Regions from separate parts of the Kribbella sp. NPDC051137 genome, predicted to be linked through region 1. Evidence: riboswitches for the same ligand, from Rfam matches in the RefSeq annotation. Region 1 holds a riboswitch; each other region holds the start of a gene.
The links. A riboswitch is a leader RNA that binds a small molecule or an ion and turns the genes downstream of it on or off. The one in region 1 is predicted to bind thiamine pyrophosphate.

Region 1 (9,913 bases):
GGAACTCGTCGATCTTCGCCGGTGGCGAGACGTTCGCGTCGAAGATCGCCAACAACGCCGCCGAGTTCGACTCACCGGAGAAGACCGGCGCGTACATCGCGGCCGGTCTGGTGCTGTTCGTGGTGACTTTCCTGGTCAACTCGATCGCGCGGATCATCGTCGAACGCAGCGCCCCGGGCGCGCGGCGGACCCGCCGCAACCGGCGCGCCGGTTCGTCCACTGCTGCCGAAGGAGCCGGCTCATGACCACTGCGACAGCCGACAAGGCGGCGTACGACGGCAAGGTCCTGGACCTGTCCGGCAAGTCCGGTGTCCGGGCGTTCAAGAACACCCTCGCGACCGTGCTGATGGTGCTGGCCTTCGTGCTGGCGATGATCCCGCTGCTGTGGATCCTCTACACGGTCGTCACCAAGGGCTATCACCTGATCCTGAACGCGGACTGGTGGAACCAGTCGCAACGCGGCATCACCGTGCGCCGCGAGGGCGGCGGCGCGTACCACGCGATCATGGGCACCTTGATCATGGGCCTGATCACCGCCGTGATCGCGGTGCCGATCGCGGTCCTCGCCGCGGTCTACCTGGTCGAGTACGCCAAGGGGACCCGGGCCGCCCGGGTGGTCAGCTTCATGATCGACATCCTCACCGGTGTCCCGTCGATCGTCGCCGCGCTGTTCGTCTACGCGGTCTGGATCACGGTGTTCGGCTTCAACCGGGTCGGTTTCGCGGTGTCGCTGTCGCTGGTGCTGCTGATGCTCCCGGTCGTACTGCGATCCACCGAAGAGATGCTCAAACTGGTGCCCGACGAGTTGCGGGAGGCGTCGTACGCGCTCGGCGTGCCGAAGTGGAAGACGATCCTGAAGGTCGTCGTACCGACCGCGTTCGGCGGCATCGTCACCGGCGTGATGCTCGGTCTGGCCCGGGTGATGGGTGAGACCGCGCCGCTGCTGATCCTGGTCGGGTACTCGAAGAACATCAACCTGAACCCGTTCAGCGGCTTCATGGGCGCCCTGCCGACGATGATCAACCAGGACCGCAACGACATGGCGCTGCAGCCGGCCAACGACCGCGTCTGGGCGGCGGCGCTCACGCTGATCCTGCTGGTCCTCGTCCTCAACCTGCTGGCCCGGGTCGTCGCCCGGTTCAGCGCCGTCAAGTCGAAATAGCGAGAGGTTCCTTTTCCGTTATGGCTAAGCGCATCGAGGTCAGCGGCCTCAACGTCTACTACGGCGACTTCAAGGCCGTCGAGGACGTGTCGATGACGATCGAGCCCCGCTCGGTCACCGCGTTCATCGGCCCGTCCGGCTGCGGCAAGTCCACCTTCCTGCGGACCCTGAACCGGATGCACGAGGTGATTCCCGGCGCCCGCGTCGAGGGCAAGGTGACACTGGACCAGCAGGACCTGTACGGCAGCGGGGTCGACCCGGTCGCGGTCCGCCGCGTCGTAGGCATGGTCTTCCAGCGGCCGAACCCGTTCCCGACGATGTCGATCTTCGACAACGTCGCGTCCGGCCTGAAGCTGAACGGTGTCAAGGACAAGAAGAAGCTCACCCAGGTGGTCGAGGAGTCCCTGAAGGGCGCCAACCTCTGGAACGAGGTCAAGGACCGCCTCGACAAGCCCGGTGCGGGCCTGTCCGGCGGTCAGCAGCAGCGGCTCTGCATCGCCCGGGCGATCGCGGTCGAGCCCGAGGTGATCCTGATGGACGAGCCGTGCTCGGCCCTGGACCCGATCTCCACGCTGGCGATCGAAGACCTGATCGAGAAGCTGAAGGACCGGTTCACGGTTGTCATCGTCACGCACAACATGCAGCAGGCGGCCCGGGTCTCCGACCAGACCGCGTTCTTCAACCTGGCGGCCACCGGGAAACCGGGGCGGCTGATCGAGATGGCCCCGACCAAGCAGATCTTCTCCAACCCCACCGAGAAGGCGACCGAGGACTACATCACCGGCCGTTTCGGCTGATCCACCGCGCCCTGGCCCTCGGAGTGGGGGCATGACTGCGAACCTGTGGGAAAGATAGGCTTCGCTGATTCCACGACGTTCTCAGAAGGGAACCGCGGTGAGCACACCGACGCCACCTCCCGGCGACGACCAGAACAACCCGAACGGACCGGAGGGCTATCCCGGGCAGCAGCCGGGTCAGTACGGCCAGCCTGGTCAGCCAGGTCAACCGGGCTACGGCCAGCAGCCCGGTTACGGTCAGCAGGAGCCTGGTGGCTACGGGCAGCAACAGCCCGGTGCCTACGGCCAGCAGCAGCCCGGTGGGTACGGGCAGCAGCAGCCTGGCGGCTATGGCCAGCAGCCCGGCGGCTACGGTCAGCAGCCCGGCGGCTACGGCCAGTACCCCGGTGGGAACGCCGGCTACGGTGCCACCGCGCCGCCGAGCAACACACCGAGGATCCTGTCGATCATCGGCATCGTCTGCTGGTTCTGCTGTTCCCCGGCCGCGATCATCCTGGGCTTCATCGCGCAGGGAAAGTTCCGCGAGCAGGGTCAGCCCGACACGCTGGCGCGGGTCGCCTGGATCGGCGGCATCGTCGCGCTGATCATCGGCATCATCAGCACGATCGTCCGGCTGCAGAACCAGTAGGCAGCGCGGCGGGCGGCAACGGCCGCCCGCCCGTCGTCAGACCAGGTTGCGTGCCACGCCGTACACGATCAGCAGCGCGATGATGCCGTAGACCGTCCAGTCGGCGGCGCGGCGGCTCATCCGCAGCCGCGGCAGTCTGACCAGCCGGAGCGATTCGAGCGACCAGGCAAGCACTTGGTAGCCGACGGCAACGCCGATCAGCGGACCGAGCACGAAAACCACGGGGTTGAAGTGCCAGGCGCCGCCGAAGTCGCCGCGGAGCATGGCCGCGGCCATCCGCGTCGACCCGCAGAGCGGGCAGTTCAGGCCGGTGGTCGCGTGCAGGATGCACGGAATGCCGATCCGCTGACCGGACAACTGATACACGCCGGCGAGCAGGAAGCCGCCGACACCGACAGTTGTCAGGCCCCACACCCGGCGGTCCAGCGGCTGGACCGGACCGGTTGGCCGGAGGACGACGCTCTGCGAGACGCTCACAAACCCAAAGAGTATCTCTCAATACCAGGGATCCGTCGGCGGATCTGAGCCGTCCGACGATTAGCCTGCAACTCACTCCTCAATGCACTAACGCCAGAAGGGATCGTCGTGAGCACTCCGACGCCACCGCCGGGTTACGGCCCGCAGGACCCCCAGCAGCCCGGTCAGCCGGGCCAGTACGGGCAGCAGCCCGGACAGGGTCAGTACGGTCAACAGCCCGGACAGCCGGGACAGTACGGCCAGCAGCCCGGGTACGGGCAGCAGCAGCCGGGCTATGGGCAGCAGCCGGGCTACGGCCAGCAGCCTGGGCAGCCGGGGCAGTACGGGCAGCAGCCTGGGTACGGCCAGCAGCCTGGCTACGGGCAGCAGCCGGGTTACGGTCAGCAGCCGGGACAGTACGGGCAGCAGCCCGGCTTCCCCGGACAGCCCGGGCAGTACGGGCAGGCCGGCTACGGGTACGGCGGTGCGCCGTCGGGTCAACTGGCGAGCTGGCCGCTGCGTGTCGGCGGCTACCTGATCGACGGTTTCATCGTCGGAATCCCGAGCGGTATCGGCAACGCGCTGAACAGCGGCAACAACACGGGTCTGAGCATCGTCAGCCTGATCCTGTCGCTGATCGGTATCGGCCTGTTCGTCTACAACCGCTGGATCCAGCAGGGCCAGACCGGCCAGACCTGGGGCAAGAAGATCGTCAACATCAAGCTGGTCGGCGCCGACACCGGTCAGCCGCTCGGCATCGGCAAGACGATCCTGCGCGACATCACCCACATCCTCGACGCCCTGCCGTGCTACCTGGGCTTCCTGTGGCCGCTGTGGGACGAGAAGAAGCAGACGTTCGCGGACAAGATCAACAACTCGTACGTCGTCAAGGTCTGACCGCACCGACAGCTCCCGGACGCCGTGGCCTGCAACTGGCCGCGGCGTCCGATGCTTTCCCAGCAGAAGGGAATCTCGGATGAGCACACCGGGGTACGGCCAACAGCCCTACGGACAGCAGCCTCACGGTCAGCAGCCGTACGGACAGCAGCCATATGGTCAGCAGCCATACGGACAGCCCTATGGTCAGCCTTATGGGCAGCTTGGTTATGGGTACGGGGCGCCGGTGCCGCCGTTGGCGGACTGGTTGCCGCGGGTGGGCGCGTCGTTGATCGACGGCCTGATCACCGGGGTTCCCATCCTGCTCGGGTACGGGGCGATGATCGGGGCGGCCATCAGTCAGTCGGCCAACGATTCGGCGGACGACTCGATGCCGCCGTTGGTCGGAATCGTGTTCCTGGTCTGCTTCGCGGCGAGCCTCGGACTGGGTCTGTGGAACCGGGTGTTCCGCCAGGGCAAGACCGGCCAGAGCGTAGGCAAGAGCGTCCTCCATCTCCGGCTGGTCGACTCCAGAACCGGCCAGCCCATCGGAGCCGGCCGCGCGTTCCTCCGCGAGTTTCTGAGCGGCATCTTCAACAACGCCTGCTTCTTCGACTCCCTGTGGCCGCTCTGGGACGACCAGAAGCAGACCTGGCACGACAAGGTCGTCAACACGTACGTCGTGCGGACGTAAGGCGTCAGTGGGAGCGTAGGAGTCCTGCGCAGGTGACTGCCCAGAGGACACTGGTGAAGGTGCCGATGATGAACCGTTCGGCAACGGCCTGCGGCGTGACGGAGGCGGGCTGATCCGGGCTGCGCAGTTCCGGGTACCTGGCCAGTCCCTTGATGGCCAGCACGATCGCAATGCCCTCCGGCCAGCCCGACACCAGTGACGCGTAGATGGCCAGTCGTTCGAGCGCACCGATCAGCGCGCCTCCACGCAGTACCTCTCCGGCTTTCTGCGTCGACTGGGCGTGTGTGCTCCGTCTGTCCGCCAAAGCCAGCACAGACGTCGTCAGCGGGCCTCCCCCGGCCACTGCGAGCCCTCCTGCGACCAGGAGCAGCACGTCCCACCAGTGCTCGGCCCAGCCCGCCACACCGTCGTTGACGAGCAGCAGTACGCCGACAGCAGCCAAGCAGGCGAGCATGACGCCGCTGATGGCGATCTCGAAGTTGGACCCCGACTTGGGGATCCACGCCAGTACTGCGAGAACAAGCGCGACCGCGGTCAGCGAGAGGACCAGCGCCGTCACGCAGCAACCCCCTGGCCGAGGAGGTCCGCCGCAAGTACCCGTCCGCGCTGTTCCTCGACGACACCGGCCGCCTGGGCGCGTTGGGTCACTGCCGACTGGCTGATGCCGAGTTTCACGCCGATCTCCCGCCTGGTGAGTCCTTCGGCCAACAGGTCGGCCACGGCCCACCCGCGCTCGCTACGGCGTCGCAGTACGGACGCCATCAACCACAGCACCGTTTCCACCTGCTCTGCGCCGTGCGGGTCCGCTCCGACCACGTTCACGTGGTGAGGGCTCGACTTGGCCCGCGTCACCGCCTCCCGGGCGAACACGAACGCGTCACCGCTACCGGCCCTGGTACTGCGCGGCAGCGGCTCGGTGACGTCGCCGATGCCGAGGCCGACGTACCAGCTGTCCGACCGCAGCAGCTCGACGATCACGTCGACGGTCGCACGGGCCTCGTCCAGCACACCCTGCACCTCGTCCCCGGCGGTCCGCTCGAACCTGCGCAACAGCCCGGTACGCCGCGGCCGATGGTTCAAGGACGTCAGTAGCTCGGGTACGAGATCACTCGTGCTTCGGCTGCCCCGCTGATCTACCGTGAGAACGAAGACCATCGCCCGTACCTCCTTCCGACGGGTTAAGGCTACAGCCTTATTTACGCAGAGTGAAGGCCAAAACCTGAACCGATTCACCCCGATCACTCCCCGTGTCCGGCCCGGGAGGACGGCTCCCGGGCCGGATGCGAGCGCCGCTCAGTCCGCGATCGGCAGGTAGAGCTTCTGGTCGGCGGTGCGGAAGGTTTCGGACATCTCCGCGAAGCCGGCCTCGATTGCTTCCGTCGAGGTCAGGCCGCGTTCCTCGGCGTACTTGCGGATGTCGGCGGTGATGCGCATCGAGCAGAACTTCGGGCCGCACATCGAGCAGAAGTGCGCGGTCTTCGCGGGCTCGGCGGGCAGCGTCTCGTCGTGGAAGGACCGTGCGGTGTCCGGATCCAGCGAGAGGTTGAACTGGTCCTCCCAGCGGAACTCGAACCTCGCCTTCGACAACGCGTCGTCCCAGGCCTGCGCACCGGGATGGCCCTTCGCCAGATCGGCCGCGTGGGCAGCGATCTTGTACGTGATCACCCCGGTCTTCACGTCGTCACGGTCCGGCAGCCCCAGGTGTTCCTTGGGCGTGACATAGCAGAGCATCGCCGTGCCCAGCCAGCCGATCTGGGCGGCTCCGATCGCCGACGTGATGTGGTCGTACGCCGGCGCCACATCGGTTGCCAGCGGCCCCAAGGTGTAGAACGGCGCCTCACCGCAGAGCTCCTCCTCGAGCCGCACGTTCTCCGCGATCTTGTGCATCGGCACATGTCCCGGCCCCTCGATCATCACCTGGACGTCGTGCTCCCAGGCGATCCGGGTCAGCTCCCCGAGCGTCCGCAACTCGGCGAACTGCGCCTCGTCGTTGGCGTCCGCGATGCACCCCGGCCGCAGCCCGTCGCCGAGCGAGAACGTCACGTCGTACTCCCGCAAGATCTCGCACAACTCCGCGAAATGCGTGTACAGGAAGGACTCCTGGTGATGCGCGAGGCACCACGCGGCCATGATCGAACCGCCCCGCGACACGATCCCGGTGATCCGTCGCGCGGTCAGCGGCACGTACCGCAGGAGCACGCCGGCGTGCACGGTCATGTAGTCCACGCCCTGCTCGCACTGCTCGATCACGGTGTCGCGGTACACCTCCCACGACAGCGCCGCCGGATCGCCCTTCACCTTCTCCAGCGCCTGGTAGAGCGGCACCGTACCGATCGGCACCGGCGAGTTCCGCAGGATCCACTCCCGGGTCTCGTGGATGTTCTTCCCGGTGGACAGGTCCATCACCGTGTCCGCGCCCCACCGGGTCGCCCAGACGAGCTTCTCGACCTCCTCCTCGATCGAGGAGGACACCGCGGAGTTGCCGATGTTCGCGTTCACCTTCACCAGGAACTTCTTCCCGATGATCATCGGCTCGCTCTCCGGGTGGCAGCGGTTCGCCGGGATCACCGCGCGCCCGCGCGCCACCTCCGCCCGGACGAACTCCGGATCGAGCCCTTCCCGGACGGCGACGTACCGCATCTCCTCGGTGATCGTCCCGGCCCGCGCGTGGCCGAGCTGGGTACGCCGGTCGCGCCCGGCGATCCAGTCCCGCCGCAGCGGCGGCAGTCCCGCCTGTACGTCGATCCGCGCGGACGCGTCGGTGTACGGACCCGACGTGTCGTAGAGGTCGAAGTACTCGCCGTTGGTGAGATTGACGCGCCGCGCCGGCACGCCCAGCTCGCCGCGGCGGATCTTCTCCGACCCCGAGATCGGGCCGGTGCTGACATTGACCATGCTGCTGCTCCCTACGCCGGAATTACCCGGACAGGTTCTGCGGTCGGCGGCGCCGGCCAGGTCAGATTCCTGGGTCCAGCCGCCCTCTCAGCCCACTACGGTGCGAGCTCCCGCGGTCTGTAGTTGTCACCGCACACCATAATCGGGACATGCGAGACCTCGTGTACCCGCCCGTGATCGGCTTCGCCAAGACCGCCTTCCTGGCCCTGGACCTGAAGATCCGCCGGACCGGGACCGAGCACGTCCCGCGCTCCGGCGGCGCACTGGTCGCGATCAACCACATCAGCTACGTCGACTTCATCCTCGGCGGGTACGGCGCGCTGCCGGCCAGGCGGCTGGTCCGCTTCATGGCCAAGGAAGTGCTGTTCCGGAACCGGTACTCCGGTCCGTTGATGCGTGGCATGCACCACATCCCGGTGGACCGGGAGGCGGGCGCCGCGTCGTACCGGACGGCCGTCGACTACCTCCGGGCCGGCGAACTGGTCGGGGTGTTCCCGGAGGCCACGATCAGCCGGTCGTTCGAGCTGAAGGAGTTCAAGTCCGGCACGGTCCGGATGGCGGCGGAGGCCGGCGTACCGGTGCTGCCGATGATCCTGTGGGGCACCCAGCGGATGTTCACCAAGGACCACCCGCGGGACTTCACCCGGCACCGCCCGATCTCGATCAGCATCGGCGCACCGCTCACCGTGACGCCGGACGACGACCCGGCGGAGGCGACCGCCCGGCTGCGCTCGACGATGGCCGGGATGCTCGACCAGAGCATCCGCGGGTATCCGGAACAGCCGCACGGTGCCTGGTGGCTGCCGGCCGCGTACGGCGGCGGCGCGCCGACCCCGGCGGAGGCGGAGCGGCTGGACCGCGAGGAGCTGGCGCGGCGGGCCGAACGACGGCAGAACCCTTGACCCTCGGGGCGGATCGAGGGTACGAAAGCATTCGTTGATGTGACAGGCACCTGGGGGGTTCCTGTTCGGCGGGCGGCTGCCGCCGCCCGTGCACTCGAGCAGGCGGGGGCGGGCAAGTGTTCGATTCACCGGAGGAGCTGCATCTTTTCGAGCCCGGTGCGCTGACACCTGCGCCGCACGTGGCCGAGCACATTCCAGACGCCGGCGCGTACTTCGTGGACTGGGCGACCCGCGACCTCTCCCCCGACCGCGCCCGCGAGATCGAGTCCGCGGTGAACGGACGGCGCAACCAGAACGGCTGGTTCCCGCTGGAGACGCTGGACAGCATCGGCAGCAAGGGCTTCTGGCGCGGCCCGCTGACCTATCTGGCGCGGATGACGGCCGACGACCCGCAGATCGTGCAGGACTGGGCCACGGACGGCCTTCCGGACGAGCAGAGCGGCCGGATCGAGGCGACCGTTGACGACCTGCTCCACCAGCAGGGCCACGCGGCTGCGGCCACCTGGGCGGTCGCCGTACGACCCCGCATGTTCCTGGACGCAGAGGTGCTCGGCAGCCGTCTACTGGCCGCCTGGGAGTACAACCTCGGCTCCATCCGCGCAAAGGACGTGGCCAAGGCTGTACGCCGCTGGAACCGCTAGTGGAACTGCGGAATGATCAAGTACAGCCCGTAGAGCACGGCAGCGAGACAGGCCGCGAAGCACAGCGCAGCCACGCCGGTGTCCACGAAGGACGGCTGCCGCTTCTCGTCGATCGCCACCGCACGCCGCGACATCGCGGTCACTCCGAACGCGAACAGCACCGCCAGGCCGACGCCGAAGATCAGGCTGACCAGTGCGACCTCGCCGAGGGCAGTCCAGTTGATGTGCATCCCCGTACTCCTCTCAGACCGTTGCGGGCGTGGTCGCGGCGGCGGCCGGGCTCGGGTACTCGTTGACGTTGTCCGAGGTCACCGGGCGGCGCCGGGAGGCCGCGTAGATCGCGCCGCCGGCAGCGGTCGCCAGGACCGCGATGATCGCGACCCCGACGTTGCCGGAGTCCGCGACCTCGCCGGACAGCGCGCCGACGACCGCGGCGGCCGGCAGCGTCAGCAGCCAGGCCACGGCCATCCGGCCGGCCACCGTCCAGCGCACCTCGGCGAGCCGCTTGCCGAGACCCGCGCCGAGGATGCTGCCGGAGCAGACCTGCGTGGTGGACAGCGGGAAGCCCAGGTGCGACGAGATCAGCAGTACCGACGTGGAGCTGGTCTCCGCGGAGAAGCCCTGGGGGGACTCGATCTCCGCCAGGCCCTTGCCCATCGTCCGGATGATCCGCCAGCCGCCGAGGTAGGTGCCGAGTGCGATCGCCGTACCGGCCGCCAGGATCACCCAGATCGGCGGCCTGGCGCCGGAGTGCAGGCTGCCGGAGGCGATCAGCACCAGCGTGATGACGCCCATCGTCTTCTGGGCGTCACCGGTGCCGTGGGCCAGGGACACCAGCGAGGCGGACGCGATCTGGCCGGCC
Region 2 (9,913 bases), on a different contig from region 1:
TCGCTACCGGGACCTGGACCGAACGGACCTCACCGTCCGGCTACTACCGCGGTGCGGTCTACCACGGAGCCATCCAACTCGTCGTCAGTCCCCACGGACGCGCCATGACAGGCCGCTGGCTCGGCTTCGGCAAGCAGTTCAACGTCAACACCGGCGACTGGCATCTGGATTGGCTGGACGACTGAGCTCACGCCTCGAGGACCTCGGCCGATCCGTTGATCAGGGCAACAATTGTCGTTCCTGAAGCGAACGCTCTGCGCTGAACGAGGTCGAACAATGCGTACATCATCTTCGCCTCGTAGACCCAGTCCAGCAGCACGCCGTGCCGCTTCTCGAAGTCCTCGATGAACCGGTCCAGTTCGGCTGCTCGCTTCGCGTAACCGCCGAAGTGGTAGTCACACTCGAGTCGCCATGTGCCCGAGCGCGCCCCGAAGGCCGCGGTCTGAAGGTCGATGACCTCCTGCTCCAGATAAGCGCCGCCCTTCAGCACCGCCACGCCGATGGCCGACTGCTGCGGACTCAGGCCCGCGGCGGCGCCGGCCAAGGTTCCACCCGTGCCAACCGCGCAGAACAACACATCGAACGGCTCTGCCAGCTCCGCCGGCGTCTCCGCGCACCCCCGTACCGCCGCTGTGTTGCTGCCGCCTTCGGGCAGCAGATAGAACTCGCCGAACTCCCGACGCAGGCGGCTGATGACCGCGTCCGAGGTCTTCGCCCGATAGGTTGTCCGGTCCAGGTAGGTCAGGCGCATACCGCGGCGTACGGCGTACTCGAGGGACGGGTTCAACGGCAGATGCTCCTCGCCGCGGACCACCCCGATCGTGGTGAAGCCTCCGTAGTACCCGGCCGCGGCCGTTGCCCGGATGTGGTTCGAGTACGCGCCGCCGAACGTCAGCAAGGTACCGAGACCGAGCTCCCGCGCGGCAGCGACGTTGTACTTCAACTTCCGCCACTTGTTGCCCGGGAACTCCGGATGAATCAGGTCGTCACGCTTCAGCAGGACGCGCACACCTGCTGCCGCCAGTCGATCGTCTCCAAGCTCCTGTACCGGAGATGGCAATCGGAGACTGAGTGACTCGATTTCACTCACCGCCCCAGCATGGCACGACCGTGCTGGGCGACAACGCTGACGGCGGCAGCGCCTTAGAGTTGACCACTCCGTGGCGTGCAATGCAGGTGGCCGACCGATGATGGAAACGGAGTACTCGTGACCGATGACGCTACCGACCGGGACGCAGCAGGAGTCGTCGCCTTCGCCTACGAGATGGGCGTACTGAAGCGGCTCCGTCGGGCCGGATGGTGGCATGTCGGTGTCCGTGATCCCGAGTCCGTCGCGGAGCACAGTCTGCGCGTTGCCCAGCTGGAGGCGCTGATTGCCAGCGAGGAGGGTGGCGACCCGGCGCGGGCCGCGTACCTCGGGATGTGGCACGACTCGCAGGAGACCCGGATCGGCGACATCCCGCACAGCGCTAAGCCGTACTTGGAGGTCGCGAGCAACGAACGCATCACCGAGGACCAGGTAGCCGTCCTTCCCGAGGCGGCCGCCAAGAGCATCCGCGAAGCCGTTGCCGAGTATGAGGCCGCCGAGACGATCGAGGCCCGCTGCGCCAAAGACGCGGACCGTCTCGAGTGCCTCATGCAGGCCGTCGAGTACGGCGAAGCTGGCTACAAGCGCGTGACCGGCTGGATCGAGTCGTCCCGCGCCCGCATCCAGACCGACTTCGGCCAACGCCTCGCTGAAGCAGCTCTTCAAACCTCTCCGCTCGCCTGGCGCGACCGCTGACAAACTACAACCGTCAGTCGACGATGTCCGACTGCCTTCACTAGCCCGGACGGGTGATCCTGTATGAGCGAACCTGCCCTGCTGCTGGTCGTCTGTGGCGCGCCGCTCGCCGCTCGGGTCGGGGACGGGGTCCGGGCGGCGCGGGGCCGAGGGTGGGATCCTTACGTTCTTCCAACCGACGCCGCGCTGCCCTGGCTGGAGGAGCAGGATCTGTCCGATGTTCCGGTCATCGTCGGTAATCGCAGGCCCTCTGAGGCTCGACGTACGCCGACTGCTGATGCCGTGGCTGTGGTGCCGGCGACTTTTCACACGGTGAATGCGTGGGCGACTGGAAACGCGGATTCGTATCCGCTGACCACACTCTGCGCGGCCCTCGGCTCGCGGACTCCCACGGTCGCTGTTCCGTATGCCAGTCAGGAGTTGACGAATCATCCAGCCTGGTCGGCGTCGCTCACCGTACTTCGCCGAGCAGGCATCCGGATCGTCGATCCGCAGAACGGCTCGGCCGAGTCTCTCGCCTCCGTTCCGTCCGGAACTGGCGGGCGGATCGTCAAGGACTTCGACTGGGATTGGGTCTTCGAGAGGATTACTGCTCGCCCCACGGTCTGATGTGAGGACCGTCCGTTGCTGGCGGGGCCTTTGCCAGGTGGGATCTTCACGGGTGCGGCGCGGGCGACCGGGTGGGACGTTTCGGGCCGTGGGGCGTCCCGACAGTCTGGGCGGGAGCGCGCGTAGCACCGCGTGGGCTCACCACCTCTCCCTCAACTACACCCGACTTATCCCCTCTTGTTTGTTTTTCCTACCTGGCCGAGGATTACCGCGGCGATCATTGAGATCAGGATCGAGGTGTAGGTCGCGCCGAGCCAGGCGGGGACCGGGTGGTGGTTGAAGAGGGCTTGCTGGATGTTTGTCCAGAGGGGGGACCAGCCGGCTACGGTGCCCGGGTTCACCAGCTGGTAGGCGATGAAGCCGATCAGCCAGGCGACGGCTGGTTGCCAGCGGAACTTCGCCGTGTCCGACACGTCCCAGCGCATCTTGCTGACCAGGAAGAAGTCGGCGATCGCGACCGCGAACAGTGGGACGAAGACCGAGCCGATCAGGTAGAGGAACTGCGTGTAGTTGCCCAGGTCGATGAACATCGCGATGCCGGTGGCAACGACCCCGATGGCGACCGAGATCCAGCGGCGGTCGATGTGGCCGACGAGGTTGTGCAGCGACATCGTCGTCGAGTAGACGTTCGCGTAGGCCTCGTCCACCTCGTCGACCAGCAGGACGAACAGCGCGATCGCGCCGGCCGGCAGCGTGACGAGGGCGGTGATCACGTTGTCGGTGTTCGTCTGCAGGGTGGCGACCGCGAACACGCCCAGCGCGTAGTAGATGATCGCGGCCAGGCCGTACCCGAGCGCCGAACTGCTGAACGCCGCCTTGTTCGTGCGCGAGTGCCGGGTGTAGTCGGCGGCCAGCGGGGCGAAGGACACCACACCGGCGGCGGCCAGATCCACCGCGGGCCAGAAGCCGTACACGTTGTCCTGCGGCAGGCCGTGCACCGGCTTGATGAGCACCTCGACGAAGAGGTACGCCGAGGCGATCAGCACCAGCCAGACCATGAACTTCCGCAGCAGCTTCACACTGCCGAGCGGACGTACGGCCATCGAGGTGGCGACCAGACCGGCCAGCAGCACGAACAGCCAGCGCCATTTCGGACCGGTGACCGCGACCGCGGCCTGCGAGATCACGATGATCTCCATCGTCGCCCAGCCGATGTTCTGCGCGATGTTCAGCACGGTCGGCGCCATCGACCCGCGGCGCCCGAAGATTCCCCGGAGCGCCGCCATCGCCGGCGCACCGGTGTGCGAGCCGAAGACGGCCGAGCCGCCGAGTACGAGGGCGCCGAGCCCACAGCCCACGACGATCGCGAGCAGACCCTGCCCCAGTGATCCCGTGTACGCGGCCACCAGCGCACCGGTCACCGGGCCGAACAGCGAGATTCCGAGGTTCGCCCACAGGGTGAACTGCGGGAAGAACCCGAGCGTGCGCGGCGCATCCGTGGTGAGGACCAGCGGCGCCTCGGTCTGGCTGGCAGGACGAACAGTCGTATCGGTCATGAGTGACCCCACTCCCTACGCCGGCATTACCCGGTCAGGTTCAGGCGGTCGGCGACCCAGCTGTCGCCCTCTCAGCCCGCGCGCTTCGGTGCGAGCTCCCGCATAGGTTTGTCCGAAAAGCTTAACGCGTCAGCTGGTTTCCGGTAGCGCGGCGGCTCGTTCTATGAGAGCGGCCACCTCCGGACCGTTCGTGACGACCGGCATGTGGGAGCCGGTGTCCAGGGTGCGGGCCTCCCCGTGGCTGAGCTGGGCGAGCCGTTCGAGCCACTCCGCCGTGCACACCAGGTCGTACCTGCCGCGGACGAGGACGACCGGCGCGCGGACCTGCGGCATCACCGCCGCCAGGTCGTGGTGCCTGGACGCCTCCCCGGCGCGGGCGATCGACGGCAGCGTCGTACGGGCGTACTGCGGGCTGATCCGGACCAGCTTCGGCGCGTCCGGAATGGCCGAACCGACCAGCCGGACCGCCCGGTCGACCCAGCTCGACAGCCGGATGTCGCCGGTCGGCGCGATGAGGACGAGAGCGTGCACGAGGTCCGGGTACCGCACCGCCGTTTCGACGACGATCTGGCAGCTCGCGGAGTGGCCGACCACCACGGCCCGGTCGCGGATCTTGTCTCCCAGAGCGACCGCGAGCGCACGCGGATGCAGGTCCTCACGGGCGCCCGCGGGTTCGCCGTACCCGGGAAGAGTCACCACGTGGTACGGCGTGGTGAGGTGTTCGACTGTCCTTGCGTACGACTCGGGACCGAGGCCCAGACCGGGTACGAGGACGACGGGCGCGTTCACTCCCAGGGAGCCTTGGCCGGAGGCGCCTTGACCACCGGGTTCGGTACGTCGGGCCGCAGCTCGCGGTACCCGAGGAAGAACCCGACGGCGAGGATCAGCAGACCGAAGCCGCCCCAGCCGTACGCCGTGGGCAGTCGGTGGACGGCGCCGTCGTCGCCGCCGAGGCCGGTGGACAGAACCATGATCAGCCAGACCAGGATCGGGATCGCGGACACGGCGACGACCAGGAGCCCGATCAGCTCGGACGGCTTCGGGCCGGTGCCGGCCTTCCGGCGGGCGAGCAGGTCGCGGATCCACATCACGAGGCCGGCAGCGCCGACGATCACGAGCAACAACTGGCCGATCGCGTCCAGTACGTCGGTGCGGAGCGGGTGGTTCAGCGGCGAGCCCGGCGCCTGCGAGATCTCGCGGAGCGCGACGCGTTGGACAGTGAGGACGAGCAGCCCGTAGATCGCGGCGACGAAGGCGGCCAGCCCGAGGACGCGGGATACACGGGGATCACGTGCCGTGTCGGCCCGGCCGTACGTCGGGAGCTCGTGCGGCTGCGGGCTCGCCGGCGGGCCGTACGGCGCTCCCGGGCGGTAGGCCGGGGGCTGGACGTACGACGGGTTGGTCGGCTGCTGCGGATGCTGACCGCCGTACGGCTGGGGTTGTGCGTACGGGAACTGCTCCTGCGGCGGTTGGTGACCTGGCCCGTACGAGCCGCCGCCGTACGGCGTGGGCGGCGCGTAATGGTGCTCCTCAGCGGGCGGCTGCTGCTTGTCGGGCTCGTTGTCCCGGCCGTACGTCGGGAAGTCCTGTGACGACATCGGCTGCTCCTCCCGTCCGTATCAGTCTCTCAGGTCGCCTTGACCGTCGGCCAGGCGTTCGGCAGGCAGCCGGCCAGGCCCTTGGTCTGCTGCATCATCACCGGCGCGGGGGTCTTCGGGGTGGTGCACGTCGAGTGTCCGTGGCCGAGCGCGTGGCCGACCTCGTGGTTCACCAGGTAGCTGCGGTACAACTCGACCTGGCCGTTGTACGCCGGGATCGCGTAGACCCAGCGCTTCGCGTTCAGCACGACGCGGTCCTCGACCCGGCAGGAGACCTCGCCGCCGGTGTCGAGCGGGAGGCACAGCTTGTCGGTCAGCGCCGGCGTCGCCAGGATGATCCGCAGGTCCGCGTCCGGCTTGTCGGTGCGTTCGAAGCTCACCGGGTGCAGCGCCTGCCAGCCGCGCGGGTCCGTCAGCGTCTGGTGGATCTTCGCCGCCACCGCGGCGCCGTTCACCGTGACGCCCTGCTCGATCTCCACGCGGTACGTGAGCTTGTCGCGGACGCCGTTCGCCTTGCTGAAGCCGGGCACCACGGCGAGCTTCCCGCTGGACACGAGCACGTTCGGCTTCGAGCTCTTCGGCTTACGCGTCAACGAGGGCGCCGGCCGCAACGGCGTGGTGAACTTCTGCGTCGGTACCGCGACCGGCGTCGGGGTACGTGTCGGGATCGGCGTCTCACGCGCCACCTCGTCGACCCCGGCAATCGCCTGCGTCGCGAGACTGTTGCGCCGGGCCACATCCGGATGCACCACCACGGCAGTCGCCAGCACCGCCAGCACGGTCACCACCAGCCACTGGCCCTTGAAGCCCTTCCGCCGACTGTGCCGCCCACGCCGCCGCCCAGACACGGTCGTCTGCTGGCGGCGGGTCATGACAGTTGACCCTACCGATTGCTGCGGGGGCATGAAAGTGGCGTTGTGTTAAGCCGTTCGGGTGCGGAGGAATTTTCCGAAGTGCGGGACGGTGAAGGCGACTGTGCCGCGTTCGGCGGAGAAGACGAGGCCCTTCTTGATCAGGCCGTCGCGGGCCGGGGAGAGGGACTGGGGTTTGCGGTTCAGGGTGGAGGCGACCTCGGAGGTCGGGACCGAGCCGTCGTCGACGCCGATGCCGAGCTCGGCCATCGCGCGCATGTACTCGCGTTCGGCGGGAGTCGCGCGTTCGTAGCGGGAGCCGAAGAAGCCGACGGTCAGTTCGGCCGAGGCTTCGGGGGCGGCGACGGCGACGTCCTTGATCGTGATCGGGGACGTCGGCGCGTGGTCCCAGGTGGAGTGCGCGAACGCCTGCACGAAGTACGGGTAGCCGTCGGTCTGCGCGTACAGCTCGTCCAACGCCTCCTCGTCGTACCGCACGCCTTCGCTCTCGGCCGGGATCATCAGCGCGCGGTCGCAGGCGTCCCGGGCCAGCCGGTCGACGCGGATGTAGCGGAAGAGGCGCTCGGAGTACGACTTGCTGGCGGACAGTACGGCGGGCAGATGCGGAAGGCCGGCGCCGACGACGACCAGCGGCGCGCTCTGCTGGGAGATCTCGTGGCAGGCCGCACACAGCGCGGACAGGTCGTCGGTGCTGATGTCCTGCATCTCGTCGATGAACAGCCCGACCCCGACGGTCAGGTCACCGGCCAGGTCGGCCGCGTCCGTGAACAGCTCGATCAGGTCCATCTCCAGGTCACCGGAGTCGGCCCGGCCCTTCGCCGCGGCCACGTCGACCGGCGGGTGCCAGCGGATCCCCTTCCGGTCGTTGGCCGCCGTACGCAGGGCAAAGGCCTTGAGTACGGCGCTGAACTGGTCGACCTTCTCGTCGTCGCGGTGCCGGTGGCCGAGCTCGCGCATCGCGGTGTGCAGCGCCTGCGCGATCGGCAGCCGGATGCTCTGGTCCGGGCGGGCCTCGATCTTCCCGGTACCCCACGCGCGCTTGATCGCCTGCGAGCGGAGTGTGTTGAGCAGGACCGTCTTGCCGACGCCCCGGAGTCCGCTGAGCACCAGGCTCCGCTCCGGTCTGCCTGCCGCGACCCGTTCGAGCACTACCTCGAACTGCCGCACCTCGGTGTCGCGTCCGGCCAGCTCAGGCGGCCGCTGACCGGCGCCGGGCGCATAGGGATTCCGGATCGGATCCATGCTTTCACTGTATGAGGCCGTCTAGCGTTTTCCGTAGATTGACGAATCGAACACCAGCGGCGTGTCGCTCGCAGTGTCTACGGCTTTCTAGCGAAATGACTAGACAACGATAGACAGCATGAGCGACGCCAAGACCACTATGGTTCCGCCATGGTGGAGTGGGCTCCGCAGGCAGGGGCGTTGTACGAGCGGGTGCACCAGCAGTACGTCGGCGGTGCGCGCAAGCTCGAGGCGCTGATCAACGAACTGATCGGCGAAGAGGAAGGCATCAACTACCTGAGCGCGACGGCCCGGGCGAAGGACCCGGAGTCGTTCCTCGCGAAGGCGTCGAAGCCGCATCCGGACGATCCGGCACGGCCGAAGTACGACGACCCGCTGAACCAGATCACCGACCTGGTCGCGGCCCGGGTGATCACGTTCCTGGTGGAGGCCGTGGATCGGGTCTGCGAGGTGATCGAGGAAGAGTTCGAGATCGTCGAGCACACCGACATGGGCGCGCACACCCGGGCGCAGGGCGTCTTCGGGTACGCCAGCAAGCACTACCTGGTCCGGCTGAACGAGCACCGCCGCGAGCTCCCGGAGTACGCCGTACTGAAGAACCTGGTGATGGAGATCCAGGTCCGTACGGCGGTCCAGCACGCGTGGGCGGAGTTCGAGCACGACATCCGGTACAAGCTGGACATCCCGCCGGACCGCAAGCCCGAGTTCGACCGGAGGTTCCTGCTGGCGGCGGCGTTGATGGAGCTGGCCGACAACGAGTTCACCGAGATCGACCGGCTGTACCGCGAGCTCGCCGCGACCGCGTCGGACAAGGCCCCGCTGGACCTCACCACCGCGACGCTGACGACGTACCTGAACCGCCGCTACCCGGACGCGCCGCACGCGAAGACCACGCACTACGCCTGGATCCTCGGCATCCTGCACCGCCTCGGCGTGACGACCGAGGAGCAGCTCACGGACCTGCTGACCGGCATCGACAGCGAAGCAGTCCAGGCCGCCATGACCCACCGCGCCCCGGCCGGCACCGTACGCCGCCTCGACGACGACCTGCTCGCCGCCAAGGGCCCCACCTACCTGGACCTGTTCCCGGAGGAAGAACGCCGCCAGAAGATCCTGAAAGGCCGCCTCAAGGCCCTCACCCGCGCGGGGCTGATTCACCCGTGACGGTCGTGCGCCGGGCCCAGGCGCTCGTGGTGATCAGCCCCAACGCCAGCACCAGGACGCCGCAGCCCGCGATGATGAACCAGCAGAGTTGGGCGGCGTCGACGAAGCCCTTCTCGAAAGGACCGACCAGGCGGGCGGTGAGAACTGTGCCGGCGACAGCGACGCCCAGGGACGCGCCTACCTGGCGGCTGGTGGAAGCGATGGCTGCTGCGACGCCGGCCTGGGCGCGGGGCATGCCGGAGACGGCCGCGTTGGTAATAGGTGCGTTCAGCATGCCGAAACCGAGCCCGAAGACCAGATAGGCCACCAGCAGGTGCAGTGTGGCCGTGGTTGTGCTCAGCTGCGACAGGATCAACCCGGAGGTCGCCAGCATCGTCCCGGCGACCACGAGCGGTATGCGCGGACCACGGTGACCCACCAGCCACCCGGAGATCGGCGCGAACACCACCGTCATCGCCGCCATCGGCAACGTCAGCAGGCCGGCGTGCAGCGCGGTGAAACCGCGCACAGACTGGAGATACAGCGAGTTGAGGAACAGGAACCCGGACAGCGCCGAGAACCCGCACACCGCGATCAGCGTCGCCCCGGAGAACGGTGCGCTCCGGAAGAACCGCGGATCCAGCAGCGGCTCCTCCCGTCGGCTCTCGTAGTACACGAGCGAGACCAACGCCGCCACACACACCACGAAGCACCCGACGATCAACGGCGACCCCCATCCCGCCGACCGGCCCTCGATGATCCCGTACGTCAGCCCGCCGAGCAGCAGTACGACGAGCACCTGCCCGACCGGGTCGATCCGCCGCGGCACAGCGGCCCGCGACTCCGGGACGAAGAACGCCGTCATCAGTACGGCGGCCACCGCCACCGGCACGTTGATCCAGAAGATGAACCGCCAGCCGGCCGCGTCCACGAGGGTCCCGCCGACGACCGGCCCGACCGCCATGCTCAGCCCGACCACGCCGCCCCAGATCCCGATCGCCTGGGCGCGCTCCCGCGGGTCGGTGAAGGTGTTGGTGATGATCGACATCGCCACCGGGTTCAGCATCGACCCGCCGACCGCCTGCAGCACCCGGAACAGGATCAGCAGGTCGATCGTCGGCGCCACCCCGCACAGCAACGACCCGATCCCGAACAGCACCAGCCCCGCCT
Region 3 (9,913 bases), 170 kb from region 1:
CTGTCACGTCCAGTTCGACCAGCACCTGAGGGTGGACCAGCGCGGTGGTGAAGGCGTTCCAGTTCGCCTGCCAGGTGTGGCGGTTGAGTTTGACGGTGGCGGTGAGGTGGGCCTCGCCGGCGGTCTGGGTCAGCAGGAACGGGACAGTCAGCGGGTGGCTGGTCCCGCGCAGGGTCAGGTCGCCGGTGACGTCGTAGCGGTCGGCGCCCCGTGGGGTGATCTCGGTGGTCACGAAGGTCATCTCCGGGTGCGTCGCCGTACCGAAGAAGTCCTTGCGGAGCTGGTCGTCGCGGCGGGCGTTACCGGTGTCGACGCTGTCCAGCTGGACGGTCACCCACCCACCGGCGGGGTCTATGGCGCCTTCGAAGGTGTCGAAGCCGCCGTGGACCCTGCCGCCGATCCGATGCGCGGCCACAAACCCGATCCGGCTGCGCTGCTGGTCGAGAACGTATTCAGGCATGCAGGTACGACGAAGCGGCCCGCCGGAGTGTCAGCCGATCACCCCCGTGGTGATCCGGCGCGGCGTGATGTCGAACATCGAGTCCTCGGGAGGATTCGCCAGGTACGCCGCCCTCGCCTCGGGTGGGAGGTACTTCGTGACCATCGCCTGCAGCAGCGCCGGATCGAGCGGCAGGAACCGTGCGACGCCCTGCATGTTGACGTAGCGGGCGGTCGGGCCGTCGGCGGTCTGGATCGAGAGGGAGAGCTCGCCCGAGCCGGTGCGGTGCAGGCGGGTCTTCTTCGACTTGGCCGGCGTCATCACCTGGAAGCGGTTGCCCTCCGGCAGGTGGTGGAACCACACGGGTGTCACGTGTGGCGACCAGCCGGGGTCGTCGATCGCGAGGACCGCGACCAGCGGCTGCGCCAGGAACTCGGCTATTTCCTTGTCGTCCATCGTTCGAAACCCCATGTACGCACCCTCCCACCCGCCACCGACATACTTGTCGGGTGCTCACGTACGTCCTGAACTCGCAGGACCTCGCCGACGTACGGTTCGCGGTCTCGCCGGTCGCGGAGATGGTGCTGTCGTTGCGTGCGCTGCGGGAGCCCGGGCGCTTCCCGTTGCAGCTCGGCTGGGTACGGGCGGTCCAGCCGCGGGTGACCGAGCTCGACTGGGACGTACTGCGCTGGCTGGTCAACGACACCATGGGCAGCCCGGACTTCCTCACGCCGCGCCCGTCGTCACCGCTCACGCAACTGGCCGACGAGCTGGACCTGATCGCCTCCGTGGACCGGGACACGTTCAAAAAGCAACTCATAGCGGTGAACGGCGAGCTCCCGGATGCCCTGACGATCGACAAGGTGGTCAACGCGCTCAGTGACTACTGGCAGGCCATGATGGCGCCGTACTGGAACCGTATGCGGACCCTGCTCTCCGCTGACATCAGCTACCGCGGCCACGTCCTCACGCAGCACGGCACCGGCGTGATGCTCAACGGCCTGGGCCCTGCCATCAGCTACGCGGAGGGTCTGCTCAAGGTCGACAGGGTCGCGGCGCTGAGCCGCCAAGAGGACATCAACGGTCGCGGTCTCGTACTCCAGCCGACCCTCTTCGGCCCGCATGCCGTCATCCCGTTCGAACCGGGCGCCGACCCGCTGCTCGGCTACCCGCCACGCGGCCAAGCGAACCTGTGGTCCGTCGTGGAGCCCCCGTCCCACCAGGACCTGGCGCAACTGATCGGTACGCCGCGGGCGCGCATCCTCGACCTGCTGACGCATCCCCGCACCACGACGGACCTGGCCGGCGAGCTGCAGGTCACCCCGTCCGCGGTCAGTCAGCACCTTCAGCTGCTCCGCCGCACCGGGCTGGTCGAGCCGCAGCGCACGGGCAAGCAGGTCCTCTACCGCCCGACCGAACTCGCAGCGTTGCTGACTGGTAGCGAACCGTTGACACCGTCGTAGCATCCGGTAATAGTTTGCGAAAGCGATTTCGCAAGACAACGTCGTGGCAGCCGACGTCCCACACACCGCCCTGAATCAGGAGTCGGCATGAGACGTACTGTTGCGCTCGTTCTCGGAGTTCTCCTCCTCGGTATCGGCACCATCACCCCGGCCCACGCCGCGACCCTCGCCCTCACCCCGATCACCCTCGGCAACGTGTTCACCGACGGCCAGCAGGTCAAGGTCGGCCTGAGTACGGACGCGCCGTCCGTGACCTGGTCCGCCGCCGACGTCAACGGCACGGTCGTCGCCAGCGGCAGCCAGGCCGCCGCGAGCACCTTGCAGGTCGCGGTCACCACCCGCGGCTGGTACGAACTCACCGTCCAGGCGGGTACGGCGACCGCCAAGACCACCTTCGCCATCCTCAGCCCCGTCAGTACGACGCCAGTCGCCGGCCTCACCACCAACCGGGTCGGCGACTTCGAGAGCACCACCGAAGGCTGGACGTTCTACCCGGGCAGCGAGTACCCCGGCGCCACCGGGAGCTTCACGCTCGACACGACCACGAACCACTCCGGCACGACCTCCGGCAAGCTGTCTGGTGACTTCAGTGCCGGCGGTGCCTACGTCAGCGTCAATCGCACCGTCCCGTCGGTCGCCGCGACCAGCGTGAGCTTCTGGGCGAAAACGCCGAACCTGTCGTTCCTGACGTTCCGCATCACCGACTCGACCGGTCAGGTCCACCAGCAACGCCTGACGTTGTCAGGGGCAACGGATTGGCAGCCGTTGAGCGTCACGCGATTCGACGGTGGCAAGCAGTACAGCCACTTCGGCGGCGTGAACGACGGTGTCTGGCACGGCCCTGCCAAGCAGGTCGAGGTGATCCTCGACAAGGGCGCGATCAACGGCTCGACCAGCAGCAGCGTGAACCTCGACGACCTGACGCTCAACGCCCCGGCGGCCGCGCCCACGACTCCGCTCGGCAACTACGAGAGCGCCGCGGAGGGCTGGTCGTTCTACCCAGGCAGCGAGTTCCCCGGCGCGACCGGCAGCCTTAGCTACGACACCACAACCCCGGAGGCCGGCACCCAGTCCGCCAAGCTCAGCGGCGACTTCATCGGCGGCGGCAACTATGTCGCACTCCAGCGCACCTTCGTCCCGATCGACCTCAAAGCCCTTGATCTGTGGGTGAAATCCAGCCAGCTGTCGTCACTCGGCCTCCGCCTGACCGACGCGACCGGCCAGGTCCACCAGCAGCGCCTCGCCGTGTCCGGAACCGGCTGGCAGCACCTCAGCCTCACCCAGTTCGACCGCGGCACCGGGTACCTCCATTTCGGCGGCGCCGACGACGGCATCTGGCACGGCCCGGCGAAGGCGATCATGCTGACACTGGACAAGAGCGCGATCACCAACGGCGGTACGTCGGCATCCGTCAACGTCGACGCGGTCGCCGCGACCACGGCCCCGACGTACCAAGGCGCCGGTACGCACTTCGCCGGCACGTGGAACCAGGACCTGGTACCGCTGATCGCCCAGTCCGGAGCGCGGACCGCGCGTGACGAGGCGTACTGGTCCGCCGTCGAGTCCACCGTCGGCACCTACACATTCCCGGCCAAGTTCACGTCGTACCAGCAGGCCTTCCAGTCCAACGGTCTTGACCCGCTGCTGATCGCGGACTACGGCAACGCGAAGTACGACGACGTGCCGGACAACGCTTTCGACGCGCCGTTCACCGACACCGGGCGGGCCGGGTTCGCGAACTACGCGGACGCGCTCGCGAGCCAGTACCCACAGGTGAAGAACCTGGCGATCTGGAACGAGTGGGACGTCAACGCTGCCGGACAGTCCAACTACACCCCCGACAGCTACCTGGCGTTGCTCAAGGCAACGTATCCGAAGCTGAAGGCGAACCACCCGGGCCTGACGGTCATCGGCGGCGGGGACACCGACGTCACCCAGCAGGCGTGGTTCCAGCAGTTCTGCCAGCTCGGCGGGCTGAAGTACCTCGACGTGGTGTCGGTACACCCGTACAACTACCTGAACGCGCCCGAGAGCCTCGGCACCTTCATCGACCAGGTCCGCGCGACGATCCGGCAGTACAACGGTGGTGTCGACAAACCGATCTGGATCACCGAGGCCGGCTGGTACACCGGAGCCGGCAGCGCCGCGCCGGTCAGCGAGCCGACACAGGCGATGTACGTCGCCCGCGCGATGCTCAACGTCCCCGGCTACGACGTCGACCGGTTCTACGTGTACGACTTCAAGAACGACGGCATCGACCCCGCCAACCAGGAGTACAACTTCGGCCTGGTGCACAACGAGGCGGACGCGCTCGGCGCCTACACCCCGAAACCGTCGTACGTCGCGTACGCCACGGCCGCCCGTCAGCTCCGCGGGGCGACGTTCCTCGGTAAGGAGTACCCGGGCAACGGGCTGATCGACCAGGTGTACGCGGCGGGAGACGGTACGCCGTTCCGCGCGATCTGGGCCGCCTCCGGCGCGAACACGACCGTGACGGTCACTGCGACCGGTCCGGTCCAGGTCACCAGCCTGTACGGGCTGCCGTACACCCTGACCCCGAACGCGAACGGTCAGGTCACCGTCACCGTCGGCACCTGGCCGACGTACATCTCCGGCTCCACCGTGACCGCGGTGACAACACCTTAGGAGGGTGAGCTACAGTCGAGATGTCCGCGGGAGCTCGCAGGAAGTGGGCTGAGAGGGTGACCGGTCCGTCACCGACCGCTGAACCTGAATCGGGTAATTCCGGCGTAGGGAGGAGCGCGATGGAATCCGTCTGGGTGAACGGTACGGCGGTCGACGGGCCGGCCGGGAAGTCGGTGGCCGAGCTGGTCGCGGAGTACTCCGACCGGAGCACCGGGATCGCGGTCGCGGTGAACCAGAACGTGCTGACCAAGGCCGAGTGGGCGCAGACCACGGTCCGCCCCGGCGACCGGGTCGAGATCGTCAGCGCGACACAGGGAGGCTGAGATGGACGATCCCCTCGAGCTCGGCGGGCGGACGTACGCCTCCCGGCTGATCATGGGCACCGGCGGTGCCGCCAACCTGGAGGTGCTGGAGGAGGCGTTGGTTGCCTCTGGCACCCAACTCACCACGGTCGCGATGCGCCGGCTCGGGACCGGCCACGAGGGCTCGGTGCTCGACGTACTGAAGAAGCACGGCATCGACGTCCTGCCGAACACGGCCGGCTGTCACACGGCCGCCGAGGCCGTCCTGACCGCGAAACTCGCCCGCGAGGCGCTGGAGACCGACCTGATCAAGGTCGAGGTGGTCGCCGACGACCACCTGCTGCTGCCGGACCCGATCGAGCTGCTGGACGCCGTCGAGGCCTTGGTGGCGGACGGTTTCACGGTCCTCCCGTACACCAACGACGACCCGATCCTGGCCCGCCGTCTGGAACAGACCGGCTGTGCGGCGGTGATGCCGTTGGCCGCACCCATCGGTTCCGCGCTCGGTATCCGGAACCCGCACAACCTCGCGCTGATCGCCGAGGCTGCGAACGTCCCGGTAGTGGTCGACGCCGGCATCGGTACGGCGAGTGACGCCGCGCTGGCGATGGAGCTCGGCTGCGATGCGGTGATGCTAGCGACCCCGGTGACCCGCGCCGAGAAGCCCGCGCTGATGGCCGCCGCGATGCGCGAAGCCGTCTCCGCCGGCCGGAACGCCCGCCTGGCGGGACGCGTCCCGCGCCGCTGGCAGTCCGCGCTCGCGTCGTCGCCTACAACTGGCCTGCCAGCGTTTTAGCGTCCGCCGCGTCGAGCGACCGATCCAGGAGTACCGCGGTCAGCGACAAGGCCAGCTCCTGGTTCGGTTGCAGCACCAACGGTTCGTCCCACGCCAGCGCCGGGCACACGCCGACGTACTGCGAGACCCGCAGGAACCACGGCCGTACCTGCTCGGGTTGGACCAGCAGCAGGCTGACGTCCCCCTGTACGAGCGCGATCCACGGACTCGACGACCCGAACGCCGCCTCCACCCCTTCGCCGTCGGAACTCAGGACAACAGTTTCCGAAAACGGTAGCCGCCAGAAGATCCCGCCGTACGCCGCTCCCTCGCGGCCGGTCGTCGCCGGGCTGTCGATCCGGACCGGGCCGTACCGGGCGGTGAGCACGCTCCGCCAGTCGAGGCGCCAGCCGCCGAACGCCAGGTCGCCGGTCAGCCTCCGGCGTTCCACCAGTTGCGGACGGCCCTGCTCGTCGTACCAGGTGAGTTCGTCGACCAGTTCACGATCGTCGACGGTGACGCCGCGGCTGCGTTGCTGGCCGTGGTTCGTCAGCAGGGTCGGGCCTTGGCCGCGGACGTACGTGCGTCCTCCCCAGTGCGAGGTGCCGTTCACCTGCGCGACCGCGAGCGAGACGCCGTAGTGGTGCCGGTGGTCGACCGGACTAACCTGCGTCAACGGATGCCCGCCGAGGGTCCGGACCGGATGCAGGTACGGGCGCGGCGCATGCACCTGCGGCATCCGCCGGCCGAACTCGTACCGCGCGAGCATGCCCGCGGAACTCCCCAGCTCGAAGATGTCCCCCTGCTGCTGCCATCCGATCCGATCGTCCGACACCGCGGCCCGCGGCTCCTGCGGCACCGGACCGGTGCTCGCCCGCACCGCCAGCCGCAACTCCGGTACGTCGTCCGCCACGTCCGCAGGCCCTGCGATCGACGCGAGCAACCGCTGCCAGGCCAACTCCCCCAGGTCCTTCTGCGGGACCCGCACGGTCGTCAACGACGGTACGGCGAAGCGCGCCAGCCCGATGTCGTCCATCCCGGTCACCGACAGATCAGCCGGTACCGCGACGCCGACCTCGTTGAGCCGCGCCAGCAGCCCGAACGCGACCAGGTCGTTGAACGCGACCACCGCTGTCGCCTGCGAGTCGAGCACCCGTTCCACCGCGGCGTACCCGTCCTCGATCGACCACCCGCACTCCAGCCTGACCAGGTCCAGCCCCGGGATCTCCCGCTCGGCGACCTCGAGCGCCCGCAGACGCAACGTGTTCGAGGCGGACGCGGCCGGGCCGGACAGGAACGCGAGCCGACGGTGCCCGAGACCGACCAGGTGATCCACGACGATCCGGACCGCGCGGCCGTAGTCGACCACCACCGACGACACCTCGGCCGGGCCCAGCCGGTTGACGAGGATCACCGGCTGCACCTGCGGCAGCAGTTCGACCAGCCGCTCCTGGTCCATCCGGGGCGAGACCATGATCAACGCGTCGCAGCGCCGCCGGGCCTCGATCGCGATCGCCGCCTCGGCCTCCGGGTCCTCGTCGGTCTCGGCGACCAGCACCTTGTAGCCGGCCGCGGCCGACGCGTTGGTGATACCGCGGAGGATCTGCTGGAACAGCGGGTTGCCGAGATCCGGGACGACCAGCGCGACCATGTTCGTCCGGCCGAGCGACAGGCTCCGGGCCAGGTCGCTCGGCCGGTAGTTCAGCTGCTCGGCGGCGGCCCGGACCCGGGCGACGATCTCGGGTGCGACACTGAGACGGCCGTTCATCACCCGGGACACGGTCGCTCGCGACACCTCGGCCACGCGTGCGACGTCGGTGATCGTGATGGTGTCCTTCGGTGTCCGGCCCACGTCCGTATCCTCTCCCGATGGAAACCGGTTTCTCAACCCCCGGTGTGATCGGATGGAGTCCTACACGGAACGGAGGAACAGGTGACCGAACTGGAGTATCCGCAGGTCCAGGGCGTTGCCCCCGGCAACGGCTACAGCCACGTGGTGACCGGAACCGGCCAGTGGGTGGCGGTCTCCGGGCAGCTGGCGCTGGACGCGGACGGCAAGCTGGTCGGCGGCGGCGACCCGGGTGCACAGGCCGAGCAGGTGTTCGCGAACCTCGAGCGTTGCCTGATCGCGGTCGGCGCGACGTTCGAGAACGTGGTGAAGCTGACGTTCTTCCTCACCGACGTCGGCCACCTGCCCGCGATCCGCGTCGTCCGCGACAGGTACATCCCCGGCACCAAACCCGCGAGTACGGCGGTGCAGATCGCTGGGCTCGCCGTCCCCGGGGCCCTGCTCGAGGTCGAGGCTTACGCGGTCGTCTGACCGATCGACAGGACGTATACGCCCAGCACCGGTCCCCGCAGGCTCGGGCGCCGGCCGGATCGAGCGCAGTGGACGTAGATGTCCTGTCGAACTGCAGAGGGCCGTCAGCGGAGGAGGTCGACCGCGCGGCGGGCGGCCTCGCCAATGGCGGTGTCGACGCGAGGCTGGCGGATGTCGCCGCGGGCGGCGAGCGTGAAGACTGCGATCGCGTACGCCGACCCTCCGGGCAGCGTGACCACGCCGACCTCGTGGCGGAGCGCGCCGAACGTACCGGTCTTCCCCGCGACGCGGACGCCGTCGTGCGGGAAGCCGGACGCCAGCCGGTGCATGAAGACCTGGCGGTGCATGGTCGCCGTGACGAACTCGGTCTGTCCGGGCGACAGCAACTCGCCCGCCCAGAGACGACGGAGCAGAAACGTCATGTCCCGCGCCGTACTGGCGGAGGCGTTCGCGGCCTCGTAGACGCCGGCCGGGTCGGTCTGGTCGTTGTCCGCGAGTACGGCGAGCGCCGCGTCCGGGTCGCTCGTTCCGGTACGGCGCTGGAGGTCGCGGAGGTTGCCCGCGGTGCCCCGGCGTACCCACGTTCTCCGCAGGCCGAAGTCCGTGAGCATCGCGGCCAGGCGGCGCAGACCGACGAGGTCCAGCAGGGCGTCGGCGGAGGCGTTGTCGGAGAGCGTCATCATCGACAGCGCGAGATCCCGCAGCGAGGCGGTCACCGGATCCGCGAAGGTGGAGAGCCCGGTCGGGCCGGCGGTCTTGGTGGCCGGGTCCAGGGTGAGTTGCTGCCGCGGGTCCAGTTCACCGAGGTCCACGAGTCGGCAGAAGCCCGCGAGCAGCGGGAGCTTGTAGACCGAGGCGAGCGGCACGATCCCGTCGGCGTCGACCTCGACGGTGGCGTCCGGGTCGTCCAGAGCGACGGCGTGCAGCCAGCCGCGGACGCCGGCGTCGTCGAACACTGCTCGGATCCGGGCGTTCACGAGGCGAGCGCTTCCGTGAGCTGGGCCATCACGTCGTCCGGGCGGAGGAACGGCGTACGCGTGCGGGACCACACCAGCCGCAGGCGCAACGGGAGCGGATCGTCGGCCAGCCGATACCGCCGTACGCCGGGCGCGGTCAGTGTGGGGTCGGCGGTCACCACCATCGCCTGCCCGGCCGCCGCCATCGCCAGCCCGGCCCGCTCATCCGTCACCACCACCGTCCCACCGTCCGGTCGGTGCAAGGCCAATGTGTCCATGAACAGGTCCCGCGCCGCCGGCGCCTCTGCCCGCGGCCGCACCGCCACCGGCAGTCCCCTGAGTTCCCGCAACCCGACCGCACCCGGCGGAGCGGTGGGAGAGACCGCATTCCCGCTCGTTGCGCGGCTGGAGAGGGTGCGTGTTTCTGGCACCAGGGCCCACGTTGGCAGGAGTACTACGCGGCCCGCGTCGAGGCCGTCCAGCACCGTGGGGTGTTGAACGGCGGCCAGAGTGAGGCGGCCGGTGGTGACCTGGTTGACCAGAGTGCTCGTCGGGGATGTGACCACGGTGACTCGGCTGCCGGGGATGGCCGCGGCGCACGCGGCGGCGAGAGCGGCTCCGGAGGCGGGTGGGACTTCGGGGGTCAGGCCGAGGCGGATCTCCGGGCCCTCGGGGTCCCGGGACACGGCGGCCTGGTGGAGCTCCTCCATCGAGGCGAGGGCTCGCCGGGCGTACGGGAGCAGGGCGGCGCCTGCCGGGGTGAGCTCGACGCTGCCGGCGCCGCGTTCGAAGAGTTTGGCGCCGACGAGGGACTCGAGGCGGCGAAGACCCTGGGAGAGCGGCGGCTGGGTGATGCCTACGACGCGGGCCGCGTCGCCGAAGTGCTGCTCGTCGGCGAGCGCGACGAAGATCTGCAGATGACGTTCAGTCAGCATGAGGACCCTGCTGACCTGCGGTGATATCTCCAGACAATCGGCGCATGCCTGAGAGCATATTCGACAGGCCGGTCGGC

Region 2: linked by a shared signal. The riboswitch ahead of AB0M51_RS15140 (cytosine permease) and the one ahead of thiC (phosphomethylpyrimidine synthase ThiC) in region 1 are both predicted to bind thiamine pyrophosphate.
Region 3: linked by a shared signal. The riboswitch ahead of thiS (sulfur carrier protein ThiS) and the one ahead of thiC (phosphomethylpyrimidine synthase ThiC) in region 1 are both predicted to bind thiamine pyrophosphate.

The regions. Positions count from the first base shown of each region.
Region 1 is NZ_JBFBBI010000005.1:176,763-186,675, forward strand. Features, by position in the region: gene pstC (phosphate ABC transporter permease subunit PstC) at 1-245, shown strand, start outside; gene pstA (phosphate ABC transporter permease PstA) at 242-1,162, shown strand; gene pstB (phosphate ABC transporter ATP-binding protein PstB) at 1,183-1,959, shown strand; gene AB0M51_RS26820 (DUF4190 domain-containing protein) at 2,057-2,587, shown strand; gene AB0M51_RS26825 (DUF2752 domain-containing protein) at 2,624-3,064, opposite strand; gene AB0M51_RS26830 (RDD family protein) at 3,173-3,940, shown strand; gene AB0M51_RS26835 (RDD family protein) at 4,167-4,613, shown strand; gene AB0M51_RS26840 (hypothetical protein) at 4,618-5,172, opposite strand; gene AB0M51_RS26845 (transposase) at 5,169-5,693, opposite strand; gene thiC (phosphomethylpyrimidine synthase ThiC) at 5,907-7,508, opposite strand; TPP riboswitch at 7,500-7,630, opposite strand; gene AB0M51_RS26855 (lysophospholipid acyltransferase family protein) at 7,658-8,410, shown strand; gene AB0M51_RS26860 (hypothetical protein) at 8,527-9,051, shown strand; gene AB0M51_RS26865 (hypothetical protein) at 9,048-9,281, opposite strand; gene AB0M51_RS26870 (inorganic phosphate transporter) at 9,295-9,913, opposite strand, start outside.
Region 2 is NZ_JBFBBI010000003.1:40,956-50,868, forward strand. Features, by position in the region: gene AB0M51_RS15120 (helix-turn-helix transcriptional regulator) at 1-185, shown strand, start outside; gene AB0M51_RS15125 (pyridoxal-phosphate dependent enzyme) at 188-1,090, opposite strand; gene AB0M51_RS15130 (HD domain-containing protein) at 1,208-1,783, shown strand; gene AB0M51_RS15135 (flavoprotein) at 1,847-2,392, shown strand; gene AB0M51_RS15140 (cytosine permease) at 2,560-3,888, opposite strand; TPP riboswitch at 3,884-4,000, opposite strand; gene AB0M51_RS15145 (alpha/beta hydrolase) at 4,018-4,677, opposite strand; gene AB0M51_RS15150 (hypothetical protein) at 4,674-5,486, opposite strand; gene AB0M51_RS15155 (DUF3152 domain-containing protein) at 5,516-6,358, opposite strand; gene AB0M51_RS15160 (ATP-binding protein) at 6,407-7,600, opposite strand; gene AB0M51_RS15165 ((p)ppGpp synthetase) at 7,751-8,764, shown strand; gene AB0M51_RS15170 (DHA2 family efflux MFS transporter permease subunit) at 8,736-9,913, opposite strand, start outside.
Region 3 is NZ_JBFBBI010000005.1:342,690-352,602, forward strand. Features, by position in the region: gene AB0M51_RS27625 (YceI family protein) at 1-460, opposite strand, end outside; gene AB0M51_RS27630 (pyridoxamine 5'-phosphate oxidase family protein) at 491-910, opposite strand; gene AB0M51_RS27635 (DUF5937 family protein) at 949-1,902, shown strand; gene AB0M51_RS27640 (glycosyl hydrolase) at 1,990-4,548, shown strand; TPP riboswitch at 4,565-4,676, shown strand; gene thiS (sulfur carrier protein ThiS) at 4,668-4,871, shown strand; gene AB0M51_RS27650 (thiazole synthase) at 4,873-5,646, shown strand; gene AB0M51_RS27655 (DUF6807 family protein) at 5,621-7,477, opposite strand; gene AB0M51_RS27660 (RidA family protein) at 7,559-7,945, shown strand; gene AB0M51_RS27665 (serine hydrolase) at 8,050-8,922, opposite strand; gene AB0M51_RS27670 (LysR family transcriptional regulator) at 8,919-9,836, opposite strand.